DNA from 2 places in the Paenibacillus sp. FSL F4-0236 genome. Region 2 is predicted to be linked to the other one. Evidence: predicted binding sites of a transcription regulator. Region 2 holds the regulator's gene; the other holds the start of a gene.
The links. The regulator Rex, encoded in region 2, represses fermentation and respiration genes when NADH is low (regulators of the CRP and FNR family bind a similar motif). The targets are predictions, from matches to a motif close to TTGTGAAATATTTCACAA.

Region 1 (4,100 bases), 270 kb from region 2:
TCCTTTCTCCAGGACTGACTAACAGTCCATCTTTCACGAAGAAGAATCCCTGCCCTTAAGACTGTGTTCTCCTTAATCGCGACCGTAAAATTTAAAATTTTAATGATTCTTGAACAAGATATTACCGCCCTTGAAACAAGAGCGGTAATTCCTTGCAAATATTTTAGTGCATATCTCAATGAAAGATCTTTATAAATATAAACAAATTACATTGAACCGTGGAAAGTACGGTTAATTACGTCCATTTGTTGTTCGCGAGTCAACTTGATGAAGTTAACTGCATAACCGGATACGCGGATAGTCAATTGTGGATAGTTCTCAGGGTGATCCATAGCGTCCATCAGCTGTTCACGGTTAAATACGTTAACGTTCAAATGCTGAGCGTTATTATGGAAGTATCCGTCCATCATGTGTACCAGGTTAGACTTACAGGATTCATCATCTTTACCCAGTGCCTTAGGTACGATAGAGAACGTATTGGAGATACCATCTTGTGCATCGGAGTAAGGCAGTTTGGCAACAGAGTTCAGTGAAGCCAGAGCACCTTTCTTGTCGCGTCCGTGCATTGGGTTAGCACCTGGTGCGAATGGTTCGCCTTTTTTACGTCCGTCAGGTGTTGTACCTGTCTTCTTACCGTACACTACATTCGAAGTAATGGTCAATACCGATTGAGTCGGTACAGCATCACGATATGTTTTGTGTTTACGGATCATAGACATGAAGGTTTCAACCAATTCTACTGCGATGTTGTCTACAGCATCGTCATTGTTACCGTAGCAAGGGAATTCGCCTTCAGTTTCGAAGTCAATTGCAATACCTTGTTCGTTACGGATTGGTTTAACCTTCGCGTATTTAATCGCACTCAGTGAGTCTGCTGCAACGGACAGACCAGCGATACCGCAAGCCATTGTACGCAGAATGTCGCGATCATGCAGTGCCATTTCGATACGTTCGTAAGAATATTTGTCATGCATATAGTGAATGATGTTCAAAGTGTTAACATAAGTCTTAGCCAACCACTCCATCATCGGTTTGAAGCGTTTCATTACTTCGTCATAATCCAGATATTCAGAAGTGATAGCTGGGAATTCCGGTCCAACTTGTGCTCCGGATTTTTCGTCTTTACCACCATTAATAGCATACAGCAAAGCTTTTGCAAGGTTGGCACGAGCGCCGAAGAACTGCATTTGTTTACCGATACGCATTGGAGATACGCAGCATGCAATCGCATAATCTTCACCCCAGTATGGACGCATTAGATCGTCATTTTCATACTGAATTGCACTAGTTTCGATAGAAACCTTAGCACAATATTTTTTGAAGCCTTCAGGCAATCTTTCGGACCAAAGTACAGTTAAGTTTGGTTCCGGAGCTGGACCCAAGTTGTACAGGGTGTTCAGGAAACGGAAGCTGTTCTTGGTAACACGAGTGGTTCCATCTTCAGCCATACCACCGATGGATTCAGTTACCCAAGTAGGGTCTCCAGAGAACAGGTCATTATAGTCAGGTGTACGCAAGAATTTTACGATACGCAGTTTCATTACGAAATGATCGACAATTTCTTGGACTTGTTCTTCAGTCAAAGTACCTTCTTCAATATCGCGTTCTGCATAGATGTCTAGGAAGGAAGAAACACGTCCCAGGGACATCGCTGCACCATTTTGTTCTTTAACTGCTGCCAGATATCCAAAGTATACCCATTGAGTAGCTTCTTTGAAGTTCATCGCTGGTTTGGAAATATCCATGCCGTGAGCAGCTGCCATTTCTTTCAATTCGCCCAGTGCACGAATTTGCTCGGACAGTTCTTCACGTAAACGAATTACTTCTTCTGTCATGGAATCAACTTCAAGCTCAGCTAGTTGTTGCTTTTTGTCTTTAATCAAGAAATCAATACCGTACAGAGCTATGCGGCGGTAGTCGCCGATAATACGTCCACGGCCGTAAGCATCAGGAAGACCTGTGATAACGCCGGATTTACGCACTGCTCTCATGTCTGGTGTATATGCATCAAATACGCCTTGGTTATGCGTTTTGCGAATGTTCGTGAACATGTCAACGATGTTTTGTGGAAGCTCGAAGCCATAAGCCTTCGTAGCATCAACCATCATCTTGATCCCGCCGAATGGCTGGATGGAACGTCTGAAAGGAGCGTCAGTCTGCACGCCTACAATTTGTTCCTTGTCCTTGTCAATGTAGCCTGGAGCATGTGAAGTGATTGTGGAGACAGTATCTAGGGAAACATCCCATACGCCGCCTCTTTCTCTTTCTTCCTTGCTCAGTTGGGAAATAATCTTCCACAGTTCAGTTGTGTTACTAGTAGGACCTACGAGGAACTCTTCGTTACCTTCATAAGGCTTAATGTTACTAGCGATAAAGTTGTTAACGTCAACTTTCTTGGACCATTTACCTTTTGTAAAACTTCTCCAACCGGATTTCACTTCATTTACTTCTTTTTCAATCACCGACATGCTAAATCCCTCCATCTATATTTATTATATTTGTAGAGATCGCGGGCTTGAAGGTTGATCCCGTGTCTCGTGATCCCCAAAAAGATGTGGTTGTTCCAAATTTCACAATCAACATTTCATATGTGGGACCGTTGTTTATATAAACATTCTAGTTTATTTTCTATAAAAACACTGTGACAAATATCACCTTTCGAGTGATATTTGTCACCTTTATCTAAGTCCACAACTATCCTATTCTCTATTTAACCATTTATTAATTATCAAATCTTCCGTAGAACGCATTACGGTATACATCAGCAAGCTCAGAAACCAGTGGCAGCTTAGGATTGGCAGTTGTACATTGATCTTCAAAAGCACGGTCAGCCAAGTAATCTACGCGGGATTCGAAGTCCTTAGGATCAAAGCCCAGTTGTTGGAACGATTCTTCGATGCCCAATTTTTTATTCATATCGCGAATAGCATTGATCAGGCTAGTTACACCTTCTTCAGTTGTGCGAGCTGGCAATCCCAGAATACGGGCAATTTCAGCATAACGCTCATCAGCTACGAAGTGCGAATATTTAGGGAACGAAGCGAACTTCGTAGGTTTTTTAGCATTGTAGCGGATAACGTGTGGCATAAGGATCGCGTTAGTACGACCGTGAGCAGTGTGGTACTGTCCGCCCCATTTATGTGCCAAACTGTGGTTAATACCCAAGAATGCATTGGCAAAGGCCATACCAGCAAGTGTTGATGCGTTATGCATTTTCTCACGTGCTACTCTGTCGCCTTCCAGCGCCGATTTTTCAAGGTATTGGAATACCAGTTGGATGGCTTTAATAGCTAGACCATCAGTGTAGTCACTCGCCATAACTGATACATAAGCTTCGATAGCATGTGTCAATACGTCCATACCTGTATCAGCAACAGCAGTTTTTGGCAAGCTGTATACGAACTCTGGATCAATGATAGCTACATCTGGAGTTAACTCGTAGTCAGCCAAAGGATATTTAGTGTGCTGTTCAGTTGTTTTATCGGTAATAACTGCGAAAGATGTTACTTCCGAACCTGTACCCGAAGTAGTTGGAATAGCTACAAATTTAGCTTTGTTACCAAGTTTAGGGAATTTGTATACCCGTTTACGGATATCCATGAATTTTTGTTTCAGACCATTAAAGTCTGCGTCTGGATGTTCATAGAATAACCACATTCCTTTTGCAGCATCCATTGGGGAACCGCCGCCAAGTGCGATAATGCAGTCCGGTTGGAATCTGTTCATCATTGCAGTACCTTTTTCAACTGTAGTTGTCGATGGATCTGGTTCAACTTCAGAGAACACTTCGATAGCTACAGGGGTTTGACGTTGACGCAGGTAATGTTCAACTCTTTCAACATATCCAAGCTTAACCATCATTGGGTCAGTGATAATTGCGACACGTGTGATATCAGGCATTTTGGTCAGGTACTGAGTAGCGCCTTTTTCGAAATAGATCTTGTCAGGTACTTTAAACCATTGCATATTCACGGTACGACGATTCACCCTTTTCACGTTGATCAAATTGATTGCTGTAACGTTTTGCGACACGGAGTTACGTCCATAAGATCCGCAGCCCAGAGTCAACGAAGGGATATTAGTGTTGTAGATATCGCCGA
Region 2 (19,253 bases):
CCACAATCCGCGTATATGAATACAGTGCTAGCCATTAAATATGGAGTGCGTCCGGTTATCGGTACAACCGGATTCACACCGGAGCAAATTGTGGAACTGGACAAGCAGTGTCAAGACCAAGGGATAGGTGGACTTATTGCTCCAAACTTCTCTATAGGGGCTATTCTGTTGATGAGATTTGCGGCTCAAGCTTCAAAATACTTTCCGCATCTGGAGATTATCGAGTATCATGGTGACCAAAAACTGGATGCTCCATCCGGGACTGCAGTCAAAACAGCAGAGATGATTTCAGAAGTACGGGAAGAGCTTCGTCAAGGAAACCCTAAAGAAGAAGAAACGATTGAGGGTGCACGTGGGGGTTACTATAATGGATTCCGGATACATAGTGTCCGTCTTCCTGGTGTGTTTGCCCAAGAAGAAGTGATTTTTGGTGGGTTCGGACAATCCTTAAAGATCCGGCATGATTCATATGAGCGAGCAGGCTATATGCCAGGCGTTAAGATGGGTATTCAAAAGGTTATGGGATATACTGGCTTGATCTATGGATTTGAGCACTTTATAGAATAGACAGGGGAGAACACCATGTTAAAGATCGCATTTATTGCACATGATCGTAAAAAAGATGAAATCGTAAATTTTGTATTAGCCTATGAGCATGTATTTGTAGGTCATGAACTATTTTCTACGGGGACTACTGGCCAACGGATCATGGATGTGACTAGCTTGAAGATTCATCGCTATATGTCAGGACCATTGGGTGGAGATCAGCAAATTGGGGCAATGGTAGCCCAAGATGAATTGGATCTTATTATTTTCTTGCGCGACCCATTAATGGCACAGCCACATGAACCAGATATTACAGCTTTACTTCGTCTATGTGACGTATATGGTATCCCTGTAGCAACGAATATCGCAACAGCTGAGGTGCTTGTGAAGGCGATTGATCGCGGTGACTTTGCTTGGCGTGAACTCGTCCATAAATACAAACCAGGTGTTGATGAATGAAGCTGGACATTCTTGTATTTGGGGCTCATGCGGATGATGCGGAGATCGGAATGGCAGGTACGATTGCGAAGCATACCGCTGCAGGACTAAAAGTAGGTCTGTGCGATTTAACAGCTGCGGAAATGTCCTCGAACGGTACTGTAGAGCTACGCAAGGAAGAGGCACAGCAAGCTGCTGATCTGCTTGGCGTGTCTGTGCGGACGAATTTGGGTTTATCTGACAGAGGGCTGTTTATAACAGAAGAGCATGTGGCCGCTGTGACAGCCGAAATTCGCCGGTTTGCTCCTACGATTGTTTTTGCTCCTTATTGGGAAGATCGTCATCCGGATCATATTGCGTGCAGTAAGCTAGTAGAAGAGGCTGTTTTTAATGCTAAACTACGTAAATATATGCCGGACAAGCCGGCAGTTCCGGCTCCACAGCTGTTTTTTTATTTTATAAATGATTTAGGACGTACGGATCTTATTGTAGATGTTACTAAACAATATGGGCTGAAGGAGCAGGCGTTGTCCTGCTATCGCTCCCAGTTCACCAAGCCGCTCGGTGCCGATGCTGTATCCACACCGCTAACGGAAGGTTATATTGAACGTGTTCGTTCCAGAGACATGTTGCTTGGACAGCGGAGACTTATTCCCTATGCGGAAGGATTTGCAACAAAAGTTCCCTATGCAGTAGATCTGTTTACTGCAGGGGATCAAACTATATAAGGTATAGAAGGGGACGGAATATGGATCGTTTGAAAATAGGCATCACTTGTTATCCGTCTCTTGGCGGCTCAGGCGTAGTAGCGACTGAATTAGGAAAACTCTTGGCCGAGAAGGGACATGAAGTTCATTTTATTACACACAGCATTCCGTTTCGGTTAGGGAAATTCCAGAAAAATATATTTTACCATGAGGTAGAGGTTAATGATTATTATGTATTCAAATATCCTCCTTATGATTTAGCACTTGCTACGAAGATGGCTCAGGTTGCCAAAATGCAGAATTTAGATCTGTTTCATGTTCATTACGCCGTTCCGCATGCTGTTTGTGCTTTCCTTGCTAAGCAGATGCTTGGTAATGATATAAAAGTTGTAACGACTTTGCATGGCACTGATATTACGGTACTTGGACAGGATGAATCGCTAAAAGATCTAATCCGTCTTGGAATTAATGAAAGTGATGCCGTAACAGCCGTATCGAAGGATCTCATTAGAGAAACACGAGAAGTGCTGGATATTACGCGCGAGATCGACCTCACTTATAACTTCGTTGATCATCGTGTCTATTATCCACGGGATGTATCGAATCTGCGAGAAGATTTTGCTTCTCCTGAGGAGAAGATCTTGATGCACATCAGTAACTTCCGCCCAGTTAAAAGGGTAAGCGATGTTGTCGATATCTTTGCTAAAGTGAATCGTGAAATCCCTTCACGTCTGCTGCTTGTTGGCGAAGGGCCGGATCTTCCTAAGATTCAAGCTAAGATCAGTGAAATGGGTCTGGATGATAAAGTCCGCTTCTTAGGAAGACAGGATGAGATTGCTCAAGTTATTTCGTTGGCTGATCTTCTTCTGTTACCTTCTGAGAAGGAAAGCTTTGGTCTGGTCGCCCTGGAAGCGATGGCCTGTGGTGTTCCGACTATAGGTTCGCAAACCGGAGGCATTCCGGAGCTCATAGAACATGGCAAGACAGGATTCATTGCTCCAATTGGTGATACAGAAACTATGGCGAAATATGCAATCAAACTCCTATCGGATGATCGCATGGTGGAGCAGTTCAGACAAGCTTGTCTGGAAACGGCCTGCAAAGATTTCTGTAAGGATTCGATTACAAGTCAGTATGAGGATATATATTACCGTGTGCTCGGGCGCAAGGTACCTAGACTGGATACAGTCAGGGGGTAAGGAGTTCGTAATGAAATGGAAAATGGCGCCATCTGCTATGGCTCTTGCGGCGGAAAATGTAATTTCTGAGCTAACGCAAAACGGCCATGAGGCTTTTTGGGTTGGAGGCTGCATTCGCGATGAGCTATTGGGTAGGCCAGTGCATGATATGGATATTACAACTTCAGCAGTGCCGGAGGAAGTGATAGCCATCTTCGCACGCAGTATTCCGACAGGGCTAGCACATGGGACGGTCACTGTGCTTCAGGATGGGCATGGATTTGAGGTGACGACATACCGAACTGAAAGCGGATATGTCGATCATCGTCGTCCGGACCATGTTGAATTTGTTAGTGATGTGAAGGAAGATCTTCGTCGTCGTGATTTTACGATTAACGCGATATGCTGCGGGCTGGGTGGAGATTTGATTGATCCCTTCGGAGGCGAGAAGGATCTAGCTCTCCGTGTGATCCGCTGTGTGGGTGATGCAGAGGAACGGTTCGATGAGGATGCGCTTCGCATGCTTCGCTGCGTTCGTTTCGCATCGGTGTTAGATTTCTCCATCGCTAAGAATACGTGGAGGGGGCTCCTGCGTCAGCGAGATAAGCTGGCGCATATTGCTGTGGAGCGTGTCCGCGCGGAGCTGGACCGCATCGTAGAGGGGCCGCATCCTCGGCGCGGCCTTGCTATGCTAGCGCGCTGTGAGCTGCTCGCGCGCGGCAAAGCCCCGTTCCCCTGGACCGGAACCGATCTGGCGGCTGCTGCCGCCTTAACGGCCGGGATAGGGGAACTGAGAGCGCCCACCTGCGGTGGGCGCTTCTCCTCCATGCCCTGAAGCAGTCGGCCCAGGAGGCCGATGAGCTGCTGCGGGCATGGACGTTCTCTGGGACGACGCGTACCAGCGTCGTCCAGGTGCTGCGGGTCCGCGAAGCTTGGACCGCTGCCCTGGAGGCTGTGCCGCCAGGGGAACCGGGCGGCACGGATCTACTGCGGCGGCGCTGGATCGCCGCCGTGCTGACCTTCGGCGTGGAAGCCGCCGGAGGGTGGCTCTCGCTGCTGGCGATCCTGCCAGCAGCTGCCCTTCCCGCTGTGAACTCGCCAGCGGACACGGAAATCTCGCCCGCTGTCACTACGGCGCCTGCAAGAGAGTGGATCGCACAAATGCCATTGAAGAGTCTCTCGGAGCTTGCTGTTACAGGCAATGAGTTGGCGGAAGCGCTTGAGAAACGTCCAGGACCTTGGCTTGGCAATATGCTGAGTGCACTTCTGCAGGCGACTGCTTCGGGAGATCTTCTTAACAATAAACAAGAATTGCTGCTTGAAGCAAAAAGGATGGATGGACATGAGCTATGAAAAAACGCTGTCGCTAAACGGGTTGAAGCAGGAAGCTTCTGATTCGAATTGGCTAGACAGAGTTCAGCTCCTGGAGTCTGTCGTATCTACTCAGGAGGAAGCCAAACGATTGGCGGAAAACGGTGCGCCAGAAGGAACAACCGTAATCGCTGAAGAACAGACCGGTGCTAGAGGGCGAATGGGTAGAAAATGGTTTTCTCCTCGTGGCAAAGGCATTTGGATGAGTATTGTATTGCGTCCGAAGTTACCTTTGTTACAGACTCCTCAGTTAACACTGCTTGCTGGGGTTGCAGTCTGTAAGGCAATTCGCCGTGTAACCGGAGTAGACGCCGGGATTAAATGGCCAAATGATTTGCTTGCGGGCGGTAGAAAGATATGTGGAATTTTGCTCGAGTCTTCGCTAAGAGAAGGAGAGCTTCATTATTGCATCGCCGGGATTGGAATTTCTGCGAACTTGACTGAAGACGATTATCCTGATCATCTGAAGGAAGTAGCGACTTCTCTTCGGATTCAGCGGGGCGGTGTCCCTATTGACCGTTCGGAGCTGGTAAGAGCTGTATTGAATGAGTTAGAGCTGCATTTCAATCTTTACATGGAACAAGGTTTTAAACCTATCAAAGAGCTGTGGGAGTCGATGTCAGTTACTTTGGGTCGCCAAATCGCTCTGAATAGCCCTCAGGGACGCTCTGAAAGCGTTGTGGTAGGTTTGGATGAGTTAGGTGGACTAATCCTTAAAAACAGCGCAGGAGAGATTTCTAGCGTATGCTCAGGTGAAATCGAGCTTTTATAAATCTTTTTTATATGACAGGGTGTCATCCCCTGTCATATTTTTTTCGTGTATTTCCGAGTCCTTTTTGTTATACTATGGGGCAGAGGCGGTATCGTTTTGCGAACTGTACTCTTGATCTGATGAACTTATAATGGTTTTATTATTGGAATCACCTTCATAACTGCGTTAGACGGTTACGTTGGATTCTGCTCTGAGCCGTAAGGACCGAGACAGAAGGGACGATCGCGAGTGACTCTTTTTTGCCCTTCGGACCTTTTTAGCAAATCGTTGCTAAAAGGTTTTTTTGTTGCGATTTTTACGGGGATGTAATTTCAAAAAGGAGGACGAAGAGAGAAATGGCAAACAAACAAGCACTTAATATTGTGAAAATGAAAAAAATGAAAGCAGATGGTGAGCGGTTAAGCATGCTGACTGCTTATGATTACCCATCGGCTCTACTTGCTGAAGAAGCCGGTATCGATCTTATTCTGGTGGGTGACTCCCTGGGAAATGTGGTACTTGGATATGATACAACTTTACCGGTTACGATTGACGATATGGTCTACCACACTCGTTCGGTAACTCGGGGCGCACAAAAAACATTCATTGTGGCAGATATGCCATTTATGACCTACCACGGAAGTATAGATGAAACCTTGCGGGGTGTGCGCAGACTGATGCAGGAAGGGCGGGCTCATGCCGTCAAAATGGAAGGCGGTCTCGAAATTTGTGAGACAGTTACTGCGGTTGTAGCTGCGGGAGTTCCTGTGCTGGGGCATATTGGACTTACACCACAATCGGTAAATATGATTGGTGGCTACCGCATTCAAGGTAAGGACGCCAAAGATGCAAAACGTCTGATGGATGAAGCTAAGGCCCTTGAAGCAGCAGGTGCTTTTGCAGTGGTACTGGAGCTGGTGACAGAAGAAGTAGCACAAGCAATTTCTGAGGCACTGAGCATTCCGACCATTGGGATTGGTGCAGGTCGTTATTGTGATGGACAGGTATTGGTTTTCCATGATTTGTTGCGTTATGCCTCACCCTACCGTGAGAAACGTTTTGTCAAAACCTACGCGGATGTGGGTAGCCTGATTCGTGAGGGTATCAGCCAATATGTGCAAGAAGTGAAGGATCGCTCGTACCCAGATGAAGGTCATGTTTTTAAAGCAGATGAAACCGTTCTGGAATCTTTATACGGCGGTGCCGGAAAGGATGGGGAATAAGATGAGAGTCGTCAGAAGCATTAAGCAACTGCGCGAAGCTTTGGAATATATGAGACAAGGTGGGCATACCCCGATTGGGTTTGTTCCAACCATGGGATACCTGCATGAAGGACATGCCAGTCTGCTTCGGCGGGCAGGAGAAATGAGCAACACGGTCGTTATGAGCATATTTGTGAACCCGCTGCAGTTCGGACCGAATGAGGATTATGATTCCTATCCGCGCGATGAAGAGCGTGATTTGGAGCTTGCGGAACGCGAAGGTGTCGATATTGTATTTATCCCCAGTGTGGAAGAAATGTATCCGCAGCCTACCCGGACTACTGTCTCGGTATCAGAGCTCACCACTCGACTTTGTGGGGCTTCGCGTCCAGGACATTTTAATGGCGTAACAACAGTTGTTAATAAGCTATTCAATATCGTGCAGCCAGATTATGCTTTCTTCGGGCTAAAGGATGCTCAGCAAGTAGCTGTGCTCCGCAGAATGGTATCTGATTTGAATATGAATGTTGAAATTGTACCTTGCCCTATCGTTCGTGAAGGAGATGGACTTGCACTTAGCTCGCGTAACGTATTCTTATCTCCAGAGGAACGTTCTCAAGCACTGGTGTTATCTCGTTCCTTGCGTGAAGCACGTCAGTCCATTGAAGAAGGAAAAGTAACAACCGTTGATGAAGTGCGGGAATTGTTGACCTCGGTTATTTCCAGCTCTCCTTTGGCGGTCATTGATTATGCGGAAATACTGACTTTCCCTAATCTGGAAGGCTTAGAGAACGAAGTTTTATTAAAGGATGTAAATGGGGAAATTATTATAGCGCTTGCCGTGAAGTTTGGCAGAACGCGATTAATTGACAATAATGTATTTATTCCAAAGGAGGTTGCCGCTCTTGTTTAGACATATGATGAAATCCAAAATTCACCGCGCGACGGTGACAGAAGCGAACTTGAATTATGTGGGAAGTATCACCATTGATGAGAACTTAATGGAAGCGGCAGATATTCTTGAGAATGAAAAAGTGCAGATCGTGGACAACAATAATGGTTCACGGTTAGAAACTTATGTTATTCCAGGGCCTCGCGGCAGTGGTGTGATCTGCCTAAATGGTGCAGCTGCACGTCTTGTTCAACCGGGAGATACAGTAATTATTATTTCGTATGCGATGCTGTCTTCGGAAGAACTGGAGTCGCATAAGCCAACGGTGGTATTCGTGGATGAGAACAACAGACCAGTGAAGCTGGCTGATCATGAATTGCATGCTACAATCGCTTAAATTATGGACTTACGCCATGTAATGAATGGCAGGGATGAAAGACCCCGTTCTCGCAGAAAATGAAGTCAGGCAAGCTGAACTGATTTCATCTTCAGTAAGGGGGGATAGCCCATGTTTCAACATTTGTTTGCTGAAATGAACAAGGTGCTTCAGGAGATCGTTACAGATTACCCTACAGCGGAGGGTGCCCGCCGGAATGAGCTTTTATGCAATTATAATATGCTGCATCGACTTAGTGATAAAGTGATGGATGAATGGCTGGCCTTTGCAGAGAAGCTAAGTCACTTTCGTGAAAGTGTAGATTTTACGACTGTGGTTGAAGAGGAAGTGCCAGAGCAGGAAGCACCCGAGCTGTGCATGGATACTTTTGTTAGAGGTCAAGGGTATTATAAGCTGCTGATGTATGGGAAATGTATTGAACAGTTTAAGGAAGTTATTGTGCAATATCCGGATAGCTTGGCTGCTCGATTATATTTAGCCATCTCTTACCTGCAGGAAGGGGAGGGGGAAGCTGCTTGGAGCCATCTGAACCATATGCTCGGTTTGATACGGGAAACCAAGCTGAAGGCAATGGTTTATAACGCTTTAGGTTGCATCAGGGCCTCTCAAGAACGTTTCAATGAAGCGCAGGAGCTGTTTGCCCTTTCTTTGCAACTTGACCCGGCACTTCCTGAACCAACCGTTAATTTGGAGGTTTGCCGCCGCCGAGGAGGTAAGCTTCATTTCGGAAATCAGCTTGTTTCATTATTGTAAATTATTACGTTTACGGTTTATTATTCCGCGTTTTCATTCAAGCGATGCATCCCCTGAACCAGTGGTGTGCATCGCCTTTTTTCGCAACTTCTGTTATGCTGATTAAGAGTCTCAATTGAAAGGGAATAGAATTATAATGAAATTTGCCGTGCTTGATTTTGAAACAACGGGAACCCAATCCGTGGGTGAAATTATCCAGGTTGGCCTTGCAATTATAGAAGAAGACCGGTCCATCTCCCGGGTATATGGTTCCTACGTCAAGCCCAGAACGCCGATACCTCCTTTTATAACTGGTCTAACGGGGATTACCGACGATGATGTAAAGGATGCACCTGAGCTGGATGAGATGATGATGGAGCTTGTCCCACTCTTGGATGATGTTGTGCTTGTAGGGCATAATGTCGCATTCGACTTCCATTTTTTGCAAAATGCCTTAGACCGATGTGGGTATTTACCATTTCAAGGGCGGATTTTAGATACGATTGATTTTCTGAAAATCTGCTTTCCTTCCCTCACATCCTATCAACTAGGATCAGTTAGTGCACATTTTGGAGTGACGCACGATCGTCCGCATCAGGCAGACAGTGATGCACTCGCAACTGCTCTTGTATTGCTGAAATGTCTGGAGGAGCTCTACGATTTGCCTCTGCTGACGATTCAGAGACTCTGTGAGCTGTTTAGGGAAGAGGATAGTGATCTGGGTTGGTATTTTGATGGTCTGCTGCGTGAACGGGAAGCGGAGACGCTTCAGCCCGAAGGTGATCTGACTTTCTATCGTCAATTAGCGCTTGCTGTAGGAGACTGGAACGAATTAGCTCCACCTCGAGACGAGCATGCTGAGAATCCACTACACAATTTATCTTTTACAGATTATATGGATGAAGTAACGAAACGACTTAAAGAAACTTTGCCACAGTATGAAAGCCGAGAAGCTCAGGATATTATGATCAATGAGGTGATGACGGCACTTGCCGAAGATAAGCATCTATTGATCGAAGCAGGGACAGGAACCGGTAAATCCCTTGGTTATTTATTGCCTGCCATATACCAAAGCGTACGCACTAATGAAAAAGTCATGGTCAGCACTCATACTATTAATCTGCAGGATCAATTGCGTGAGCGTGATATTCCTTTGTTAACGCAGGTAGTTCCTTTTCCATTTAAAGCTGCAATTTTTAAGGGCAGAGGGCATTATTTGTGTCTTCGTAAGTTCGAACATAAAATTAATAAAAAAGACTTTATAAGTCCGAGGGAAGATGCGCTTACTGCGGCTCAGATGATCGTTTGGCTGACACAAAGTGAATCAGGAGATGACGAAGAGCTCAATCTAAGTGGACGTGGCGGAGATTTTTGGGAGACGGTAGCAAGCGATACCGATTCTTGTCTGGGTCGCTCGTGTCCTTGGTTCCGTAAGTGTTATTATCATCGGGCTAAGCATGAAGCTGGTATTGCAGACGTGGTCATTACGAACCACTCTAAGCTTTTCGCAGATGTTAAGGCTGGGCATCAACTACTTCCGGCTTATGAACATCTTGTAATAGATGAGGCCCATCATCTGGAGGACGTGGCTGGCAAGCATTTAGGCATGCATATGAAGCATTTCACGGTGGCACATACACTATCGCGTCTTTATAAGGATAGTCGAAATGGCCAACTTCCTACACTTCGCCAAATGCTTCAGTCATCAGGCAGTGAGGAAGCTTCTGAATGGAGCGGAGTGATCGATAGAATCTATCCGGACCTTCTTACCGTAAAAGAAACCTGGGATCTGCTTAGTGATAAACTATTCAGCCTCTTGCCGGAACGCAGCGATGCAGCGGCGGGAGAAGCCGGCCAGTTAGTCATGCGGCTACTTCCTACCCGTAAACCGAAAGATTGGGATGAATTGGTTGCTTTAGAGAATACTATGAATCTGACATTAAGCGAAATTATCCGTAAAGGTGATAAAATGCTTAATGAGATGCGAGATCAAGAAGGTCAATCTTCCTCAGATAGCCTAGTTACCGATATTAGCGGCTTATTTAAGGATTTAGCTTCTATACGTGAGCAAGTACGGTTTTTTATGGGATTAAATGATGAGAATGTAGTATATTGGCTGGAGGCGAATGGAAATTATCGCAGTAAATCGCTACAGCTGTATGCCGTTCCTGTTGATGTTAGTACTCAGCTTAAGGAGCTGTTTTTCGACAAGAAAAAAAGTATCGTACTAACTTCGGCGACACTCTCTGTGGATAAATCATTCCAGTTTATGATTGATAATCTCGGACTTAATGAAGCTGCGGAAGAGGGGCGTCTGATGACATCACTCCTGCCTTCTCCCTTTAAGTATCGGGAGCAGGCGCTGTTAGTTATTCCGCGGGATTTCCCAAGTGTGAAGGGGAGTGTAGGCGATGCCCGATTTGTCGATACACTCGTACAGTCACTAGCAGAAGCAGCTATTACAACACGTGGGCGGATGCTTGTCCTGTTTACTTCTTACAAGATGCTACGCCAGGTTTACGATCCTCTGAAAGAGGCTCTAGCCTCACAAGAGATCACGGTGTTAGGTCAAGGCGTGGAGGGGGGCAGCCGTAGCAAGCTGATCCGCCGTTTTCAGGACAGTGCAGCTTCTGTACTGTTAGGAACAAGCAGCTTTTGGGAAGGTGTAGATATTCCAGGTGAAGCATTAACATGCTTGGCCATCGTGAGACTCCCATTTCAACCGCCAAACCACCCCCTAGCGGAAGCGAAGTCTGAGTTATTACAAGCCCAGAAAAAGAATCCGTTCATGAAGTTGTCTGTTCCTCAGGCGGTTATTCGCTTCAAGCAAGGATTTGGGAGGCTGGTACGGACAGCGCAAGATCGGGGTATTGTTATTGTGTATGACACAAGGGTGATCGAATCTCACTATGGGAAGTATTTCCTCTATTCGTTGCCTGGCCCGAAAATGGAGCATATGCTTACGGATCAAATGGTTCCTCGTATAGCGGAGTGGTTGGAAGACGGAGGCGTTTCTTGAAAAGAACGTCATCGATCTTATTAATCACTCTACAAGGAAGGGCGGTATAAGAATACCGCTCTTCCTTGAGACGAGGTGCAGATATTTCGATAGGATTTGAACAGAATATCACTTAAATTAGGAGGTAAATTATGAAATCGGATAAAATATCAGAAGCCGTTGTTCGCAGACTTCCTGTGTACTTGCGTTTCTTGAATGATCTCCAGAAACGTGAAATATTAACCGTTTCCTCACAAGAACTAGGACAAAAACTTGATTTGAATCCTGCTCAAATTCGTAAAGATTTAGCTTATTTTGGAGACTTTGGTAGAAAAGGTATCGGGTATGACGTAACTTATCTTATTGAAAAAATCCGTCATATTCTGAAGCTGGATCAACAATTGAATGTGGCTTTAGTAGGTGCCGGTAACCTTGGACATGCATTATCTAATTACAATGCTTATCTGAAAGATACTATGAAGATTACCGCTATATTTGACTCCTATGCACCTAAGGTAGGGCGGAAAATCAACTCTCTTACCGTTCAACCGATGGAGGAGCTTGGTCAGACGGTTCGTGAGCAAGGTATTCGAATTGGGATCATTACTGTGCCTGATTCAGAAGCGCAGAATGTAGCAGATATTCTCATTGAGTCTGGCATTGAGGCGATTTTGAATTTTGCACCAGTGATTCTAAAAACACCATCGAATATCCGGGTTCATGCTGCCGATTTTACAACGGATTTGCAAAGCCTTGCTTATTATTTGAAAGACGGAAAGGAAGAAAGCGGAAATGAAGAGCAGTAAAACGATTATTAAGGGCGGGCGTTTTCTTATTCCGGGAACGGATGAGCCGGTTCTGAATGGATATATGACTATTGAAGATGATTTGATCACTTACATAGGAAAAGAAGAGCCTTTAATGGAAGATGATGTGCAAGTTGTTGATGGCAGTCGTCTGCTGTTTATGCCAGGTCTGGTAAACACACATGGCCATGCGGCAATGTCATTGCTTCGTGGTTATGGAGATGATTTAGCACTTCAGGTGTGGCTTCAAGAGAAGATGTGGCCGATGGAAGCGAAATTCACTGGAGAAGATGTATACTGGGGAACCTCCTTGTCGGTACTGGAAATGCTAAAAGGTGGTACTACAACCTTCTTGGATATGTATGATCATATGGATCGAGTAGCAGAGGTAGTCGAATTATCAGGCATTCGTTCTGTACTGATGAGAGGCGTAATCGGATTATGCCCAGAGGAAGTACAAAATCACAAGCTTGCGGAAGCGATTTCTTTTGCACGAAATTGGCATGGTAAGGCTGATGGTAGAATTACGACGATGATCTCGCCACACGCCCCATATACTTGCCCACCGGACTTCTTTGTTAAGTTTGTTCAAGCGGCACATGATTTGGATTTACCGATGCATACCCATATGTCCGAGACCAAACGCGAAGTGGAGCAGAATGTGGTGGATTACGGACTTCGGCCAGTAGCGCATTTAGAGAAGCTTGGAATGTTCACACGTCCGTCTATTGTTGCACATGGCGTTCATTTGAATGATGAAGAGATCGAGATACTGGCTCGTCATGATGTAGGCGTGTCTCATAACCCAGGAAGTAATCTGAAACTGGCTAGTGGAGTGGCTCGGGTTACGGATCTTCTAAAGGCTGGTGTGAAGGTATCACTGGGTACAGATGGTGCGGCAAGCAATAATAACCTGGATATGTTTGAAGAGATGCGTCTTGCAGCCCTCATCCATAAAGGTGTAAGTGGTGATCCGACGGCTGTTCCAGCTCCGGAAGCGCTGCGTATAGCTACAGAGTATGGCGCAAAGTCTATCTTTTTAAATGATGTGGGTAGACTCGCTGTTGGCATGAAAGCGGACTTTATCGCGATTGATATAGACCAGCCGCATTTGCTACCACACACAGATCTGTTGTCTCATGCTGTATACTCTGCCAGTGCCAAGGATGTTGAGCATGTATGGGTGAATGGTAAACAGGTTGTAAAACACGGAGAATGTGTAACGCTAGATGAGGAAGCAATCCGTCGTAAGGCACAAGAATCATTTGATGGACTGCTTAAACGGTAGTCTAAGATCATAACGAATAACTGAAAGGCTGTGACTTTCTGCGATTGCAAAGTTACAGCCTTTTGTGTTTCTGATAATTAGATCATTGAATTGGATATGAAACTTTGGATAAACACACAGGTGTGTTATATAATCAAAAAAGATATATTACTAGAAAGGGAGCTGTACCTTGAAGAAAAGGAAAAAATGGATCCTCCTGGGGTCAGTTCTGATTCTGCTCCTTCTGTTCGGACTTATCCAGTTCTATGCTTATATTATGAAAGATCAATGGAACGAGCGAGATATCGCTAAGGATGTCGCTAAAACCAGTGCTGGTCTGACAGAGGTAACCAAAGCGCAGAAATCCGTGTGGGATGATAATGCGGTGTACTGGGTCTTAACAGGGAAGAATGAAGCCGGGACCGAGTTGATGGTTTGGGTACGTTTTACTGTAGACGGGAAGTTTGCTGAAGGAACCGACGCAGTATATGCTGAAGAACTAAGTAAAGGGACCTCTGAAGCGAAAATGCGTAGCCTTATAAAAGCCGATCTTCCGGACATCAGCATTGAGCGGTTGTTGCCAGGAGTATATAACGGGGAGTATGCTTGGCAGCTTTTTTATAAACAAAGCGGTCGATATTATTATCAATTTTATCGGTTCTCAGATGGGGCTCGAATGGGTGAAGGTTACAGTTTACCTAGCCGCTAAATTAAACAAAAGCATTATAGGAGAAACAAGCGGACCATTTATGGTTCGCTTGTTTTTTAAAATGACATATTATTTGATATACTATAAGTACACGAATTGTGATATACTATAAGAGTAGTTTTTATGTATTGGTATTTAAAGATTCATACGAAAAAAGGTCTGTTAGTTAAGAGTAACAGCCCTTTTTTTGTCGAATTAAATCAATAAATTTAATAAAATGGAAAGAATTAAAAAATAAAATTTTAAATATCTTCACACTTTTTTTCAATATAGTATATACACCTGTGATATACTACTGTTTGTAATTAGAACAGTGTTAGTAGAACGTCAGGCTCTGATGAGCTCTTAGCAGCTATGACTTTGGATCATTCTGTTTACATTTTTTCATCTTTGAGAGGAGGACGTTTCTTGAAATTACGTCTTGTACCTGTACTGATAACGTCTCTACTGTCGGCTATGCTATTATTCGGAGGATTCTTTTTATATCGTCAGTTTGCTTTACAGGAACCGCTCCAAAAGATTGTAACCGGATTTGAGGGAGTAAATACTTCACATATTAGTATTAACCGCGATGAGGTCACTTTGAAACTTGATTTGCAGCCGGGCACGAATTTACGTGATCTAGTATCGTATGTATCCAAAGAAGGAAAATCAGTGATTGAAGGACGTAAACTTAAACTCGATGTGGAGCAAAATTCAAGTGAACTATTGGATGATTACTGGGATAAAGCGATGTTCTCTGTAGCTGAAGCCATGGAGAGCCGTAAATATACGATTATACCTACAGAACTTGATAGATTGAAACAGCAAAATACGGAATTTAAAGATGTGATAGCATCTACTGATATCGACGACAACAATGTGTACGTAAGCTTGAGTAATGGAAAAGAAAGCAAATTTATTATTTTGCCGCGAAAACCTGCGACCTTGGGGGTATGGAATAATGCCTAAGTACCTTAAAGAAATTTTACTCGGATTTATTCCTGTGCTGTTTATTTTCATGGCTTTTTTAGGTATTAATATATTCCCGATTGTTATAGCAGCTGGAATGCTTACTGCATTACTTATAATTGCTCATTTGCGTGGCGGGCTTACGGTGAACGCTGGTGCGGGGAAGAAACGCCAGAAGGAAGGGCCTTCAAAGCTCACTTTTGAAGAAATTGGTGGGCAAGACAATGCGAAGCAAGAGCTTCGTGAGGCACTCGATTTTTTGATCCGGCACGAGGAGATTAGTAAATTTGGGATTCGTCCTTTGAAAGGGATTCTGCTCACTGGCCCTCCAGGAACAGGTAAGACCCTTATGGCCAGAGCAGCAGCGCATTATACAAACTCCGTATTCGTAGCTGCATCAGGTAGTGAATTTGTAGAAATGTATGTTGGTGTCGGGGCTGGTCGGATCCGCGATTTGTTCAAGGATGCTCGTAACCGTGCTGTTAAGGAGAACAAACAAAGTGCCATTATTTTTATTGATGAAATTGACGTAATTGGCGGTAAACGTGAAGGCGGCCAGCAACGTGAATATGATCAGACCTTGAATCAGCTGTTGACTGAGATGGATGGTATTTATAATAACGAAACTCCGCGTATTCTACTGGTAGCTGCAACAAACCGGAAAGAAATGCTTGATTCGGCATTGCTACGTCCTGGACGCTTCGACCGTCATATTCAAGTGGACATGCCTGACAAAAAGGGCCGCAAATCGATTCTGGAATTGCATGCGAAGAATAAACCTCTTCATCCAGATGTGAGTCTCGACAAAATTGCTGAAGAAGCCTATGGCTTTTCCGGTGCTCAGCTTGAAAGTGTTATGAATGAGGCCGCGATTTATATGATGCGTGAGGACTTGACGAAAGTTGAGCAGCGGCATCTGTCGATGGCGATTGACAAGGTAATGATGGGTGAAAAAACGGATAGAGAAACAAATCACGAAGAGAAAAAGAGAGTTGCCATTCATGAATTGGGACATGCCATCATGGCAGAGCTCCTTCGTCCCGGAAGCGTTAGTCAGGTTACGCTGACTCCGCGTGGGCAAGCCCTTGGTTATGTGCGACATAATCCTCAGCAAGAGCAGTATTTGTACACCAAAGATTATCTCGAAGATCAGATTATGATTGCACTTGGTGGAGCAGCTGCTGAAGAAATGTATTATGGTGGACGAAGCACAGGTTCACGCGGTGATTTCGATCAGGCGCTGAATATTGTGGAAACGATGATGAAGTCAGGTTTAACTTCGCTGGGTATCGCTAAGCTGGAAATGGTTACCACTGAAGAGCTTATGAAGGAAAATAGTAAGATATTGGATGAGCTGATGACGCGCACTCGTGAGCACCTTGAAAAGCAACGAAATGTATTTGATTACTCTCTTGACATTTTAATGAAGGAAGAAGTACTCTCTGGAGAGCAATTTCGATGTCAATTTCGTGACAGCGTCCTTTTACCAGCATAAATATTTATGCTGGTTATTTTTTTTTACTTTTCAGGCATGCTAAGATATCATTATATGTCGGGCTTTATAAATTTTTGCGACAGACAAGGTACAATACAAAAGTATAGATACCTGAAAGGATGGAGACTTTTTTATGAATTTCAAAAAAATAGGTGTCATCGGCGGTGGCACAATGGGACAAGGTATTGCTGAAATGTTAGCAGCCAAAGGCCTGGATGTATTACTAGTGGAGAAAACCGCGGAGAAACTGGACTACTCTTACGAAATGATCGAGACAAGTCTAGATAAGCAACTGGAGAAATGGGCGATCACTCAAGCTGAGAAGAAGCTGATTCTTAGCCGCATTCAAAAAGTGACACATTTCGCGGAGCTCAGCTCTTGTGACATGGTTATCGAAACCATTGTTGAGGATTTGGAAGAAAAGAAAAAGATTTTGAATCAATTGGATCAAGTATGCCCGAACCACATTATTCTTGCCAGCAATACATCAACACTTAGCTTGACTGAACTTGCAAGTTCTACGATGTATCCGGAACGCGTGATCGGAATGCATTTCATATATCCTGTAGCTAAAGTGGATCTTGTAGAAATCGTACGTGGTCTGAAAACTTCAGATGCTACTTTTGAAGATACAAAATCCTTTGTTGATGAGATTGTTGAGAAAAAAGGTGTAATGATTTATGAATCCCCAGGATTTGTAACATCACGCCTCATTTGCTTGTTTATCAATGAAGCTATGCATGTGCTGCAAGAAGGCGTTGCCTCCGCACAGGATATTGACGATGCTATGCGTATTGGTTATCAATTCCAATATGGACCGCTTGAAATGGCTGACAGATTTGGCCTGGATTCGGTACTTGCGGCACTCGAAAATATGTTCCGTGAATACGGAGAACTGAAATACCGTCCTTCTACAATTCTTAAGAAGATGGTACGTGCAGGACAACTGGGTATGAAATCAGGAGAAGGCTTCTTCAAGTACGACAAGGATGGTGACCGTGTATGAATATTTTAGTTATTAACTCAGGTAGTTCTTCTTTGAAATATCAGCTGTATAACATGACCGATGAATCGGTTTTGGCTAAGGGTTTGGTTGAACGTATCGGGATGGATTCCTCCATTCTGAATCATAAACCTACTGGCAAAGCGGAAGTGACAGAAGTAAGCGAAATTCTGGAACATAATACTGCGATCCGCAAAGTCCTTGCTTGTCTTACAGACAAAGAGCATGGTGTAATTGAATCTATTAAAGAAATTGATGCTGTAGGTCACCGCGTAGTGCATGGTGGAGAGTTCTTTAAATCCTCCGCACTTGTGGATGCTGACGCAAAAACGAAAATTCGTCAATTGTTTGACCTTGCACCACTGCATAACCCAGCAGCAATGATGGGGATTACGGCTTCTGAAGTAAATATGCCAGGTGTACCGCAGGTTGTTGTCTTCGATACTGCATTCCACCAAACCATGCCTGAAAAAGCTTATATGTACGCTATTCCTAGAGTATTGTACAATAAATATAAAGTTCGTCGTTATGGCGCACACGGTACATCACACGACTTCGTAAGCAAGGCTGCTGCGGAGTACTTAGAGCGTCCGCTGGAAGATCTGAAGATCATTACATGTCATATCGGTAACGGCGGTAGTGTAACTGCAGTTCAAGGTGGAGTGTCCGTGGATACTTCCATGGGTATGACCCCTCTGGAAGGTTTGATGATGGGTACTCGCAGTGGTGATCTTGACCCAGCAATTGTCCCTTACGTGATGAACAAGGAAGAATTGTCCGTAGGCGAAGTTAACTCCATGTTGAATAAACATAGTGGCCTCTTAGCAATTTCGGGCGTAAGCAGTGACATGCGCGATATTATTGATGGTATGGAAAAAGGTGAGCCTAATTCCACACTAGCTTTTGAAATGTATGAGTACCGCTTGCGCAAGTATATCGGTTCATATACGGCTGCCATGAACGGTGTAGATGCGATCGTATTTACTGCCGGTGTTGGTGAAAATGCTTCATTGCTTCGTGAGAAACTGCTAAATAACCTTACGTTCCTGGGTATTGAGTTGGATGCTGAAGCTAACAAAGTTCGTTCCGGCGATCCACGTCGTATCTCTACGGAAGATTCCAAGGTACAAGTACTAGTAGTTCCGACAAACGAAGAACTTGTCATTGCACGTGATACACACCGTATTGTGCAAGGAATTAACGGCTAAATTAGAGGAGAGATTGAAGGCATGGCTAACAAGAGTGTAATTAAGAACGTGAATGAACATGTTGGAGAGAGTGTTGTTATCGGTTGTTGGGTAAACAACAAGCGCTCCAGTGGTAAAATTCAGTTCCTCCAGCTTCGCGATGGTACAGGTTATATTCAGGGAGTTGTAGTAAAATCAGAAGTGCCTGAAGAGGTATGGGATGCAGCTAAGAGCCTCACACAGGAAAGCTCTTTGTATGTGACCGGAATTATCCGCGAGGAACCTCGCAGTCAATCTGGTTTTGAAATGACTGTAACTGGAATTGAAGTCCTGCATCTTACAGAGAATTATCCAATTACTCCGAAAGAGCATGGCGTAGATTTCTTGATGGATCACCGTCACCTCTGGCTGCGTGCCTCGAAGCAGCGGGCTGTTCTGGTAATTCGTGCGGAAATTATTCGTGCAATCCAACAGTTCTTCAACGAGAGTGGATTTACAAAGGTGGATCCTCCGATTCTGACGCCAACGTCAGCAGAAGGAACTACTAACTTGTTCCACACGAAGTACTTCGATGAGGACGCCTATCTAACACAAAGCGGACAGTTGTATATGGAAGCTGCAGC

Region 1: the regulator Rex is predicted to act here: its motif matches at 2,559-2,576, upstream of pflB (formate C-acetyltransferase).

The regions. Positions count from the first base shown of each region.
Region 1 covers NZ_JBBOBK010000001.1:1,008,574-1,012,673, reverse strand. The annotation lists gene pflB (formate C-acetyltransferase) at 207-2,468, opposite strand; gene adhE (bifunctional acetaldehyde-CoA/alcohol dehydrogenase) at 2,722-4,100, opposite strand, start outside.
Region 2 covers NZ_JBBOBK010000001.1:1,269,077-1,288,329, forward strand. The annotation lists gene dapB (4-hydroxy-tetrahydrodipicolinate reductase) at 1-567, shown strand, start outside; gene NSQ29_RS05790 (methylglyoxal synthase) at 583-1,005, shown strand; gene bshB1 (bacillithiol biosynthesis deacetylase BshB1) at 1,002-1,712, shown strand; gene bshA (N-acetyl-alpha-D-glucosaminyl L-malate synthase BshA) at 1,733-2,890, shown strand; gene NSQ29_RS05805 (CCA tRNA nucleotidyltransferase) at 2,901-3,704, shown strand; gene NSQ29_RS05810 (hypothetical protein) at 3,782-4,222, shown strand; gene NSQ29_RS05815 (biotin--[acetyl-CoA-carboxylase] ligase) at 4,212-5,012, shown strand; gene panB (3-methyl-2-oxobutanoate hydroxymethyltransferase) at 5,348-6,214, shown strand; gene panC (pantoate--beta-alanine ligase) at 6,216-7,106, shown strand; gene panD (aspartate 1-decarboxylase) at 7,099-7,482, shown strand; gene NSQ29_RS05835 (tetratricopeptide repeat protein) at 7,594-8,235, shown strand; gene dinG (ATP-dependent DNA helicase DinG) at 8,372-11,233, shown strand; gene NSQ29_RS05845 (redox-sensing transcriptional repressor Rex) at 11,365-12,018, shown strand; gene NSQ29_RS05850 (amidohydrolase) at 12,005-13,306, shown strand; gene NSQ29_RS05855 (cell wall elongation regulator TseB-like domain-containing protein) at 13,476-13,994, shown strand; gene NSQ29_RS05860 (hypothetical protein) at 14,403-14,945, shown strand; gene NSQ29_RS05865 (AAA family ATPase) at 14,938-16,440, shown strand; gene NSQ29_RS05870 (3-hydroxyacyl-CoA dehydrogenase family protein) at 16,574-17,446, shown strand; gene NSQ29_RS05875 (acetate/propionate family kinase) at 17,443-18,651, shown strand; gene asnS (asparagine--tRNA ligase) at 18,673-19,253, shown strand, end outside.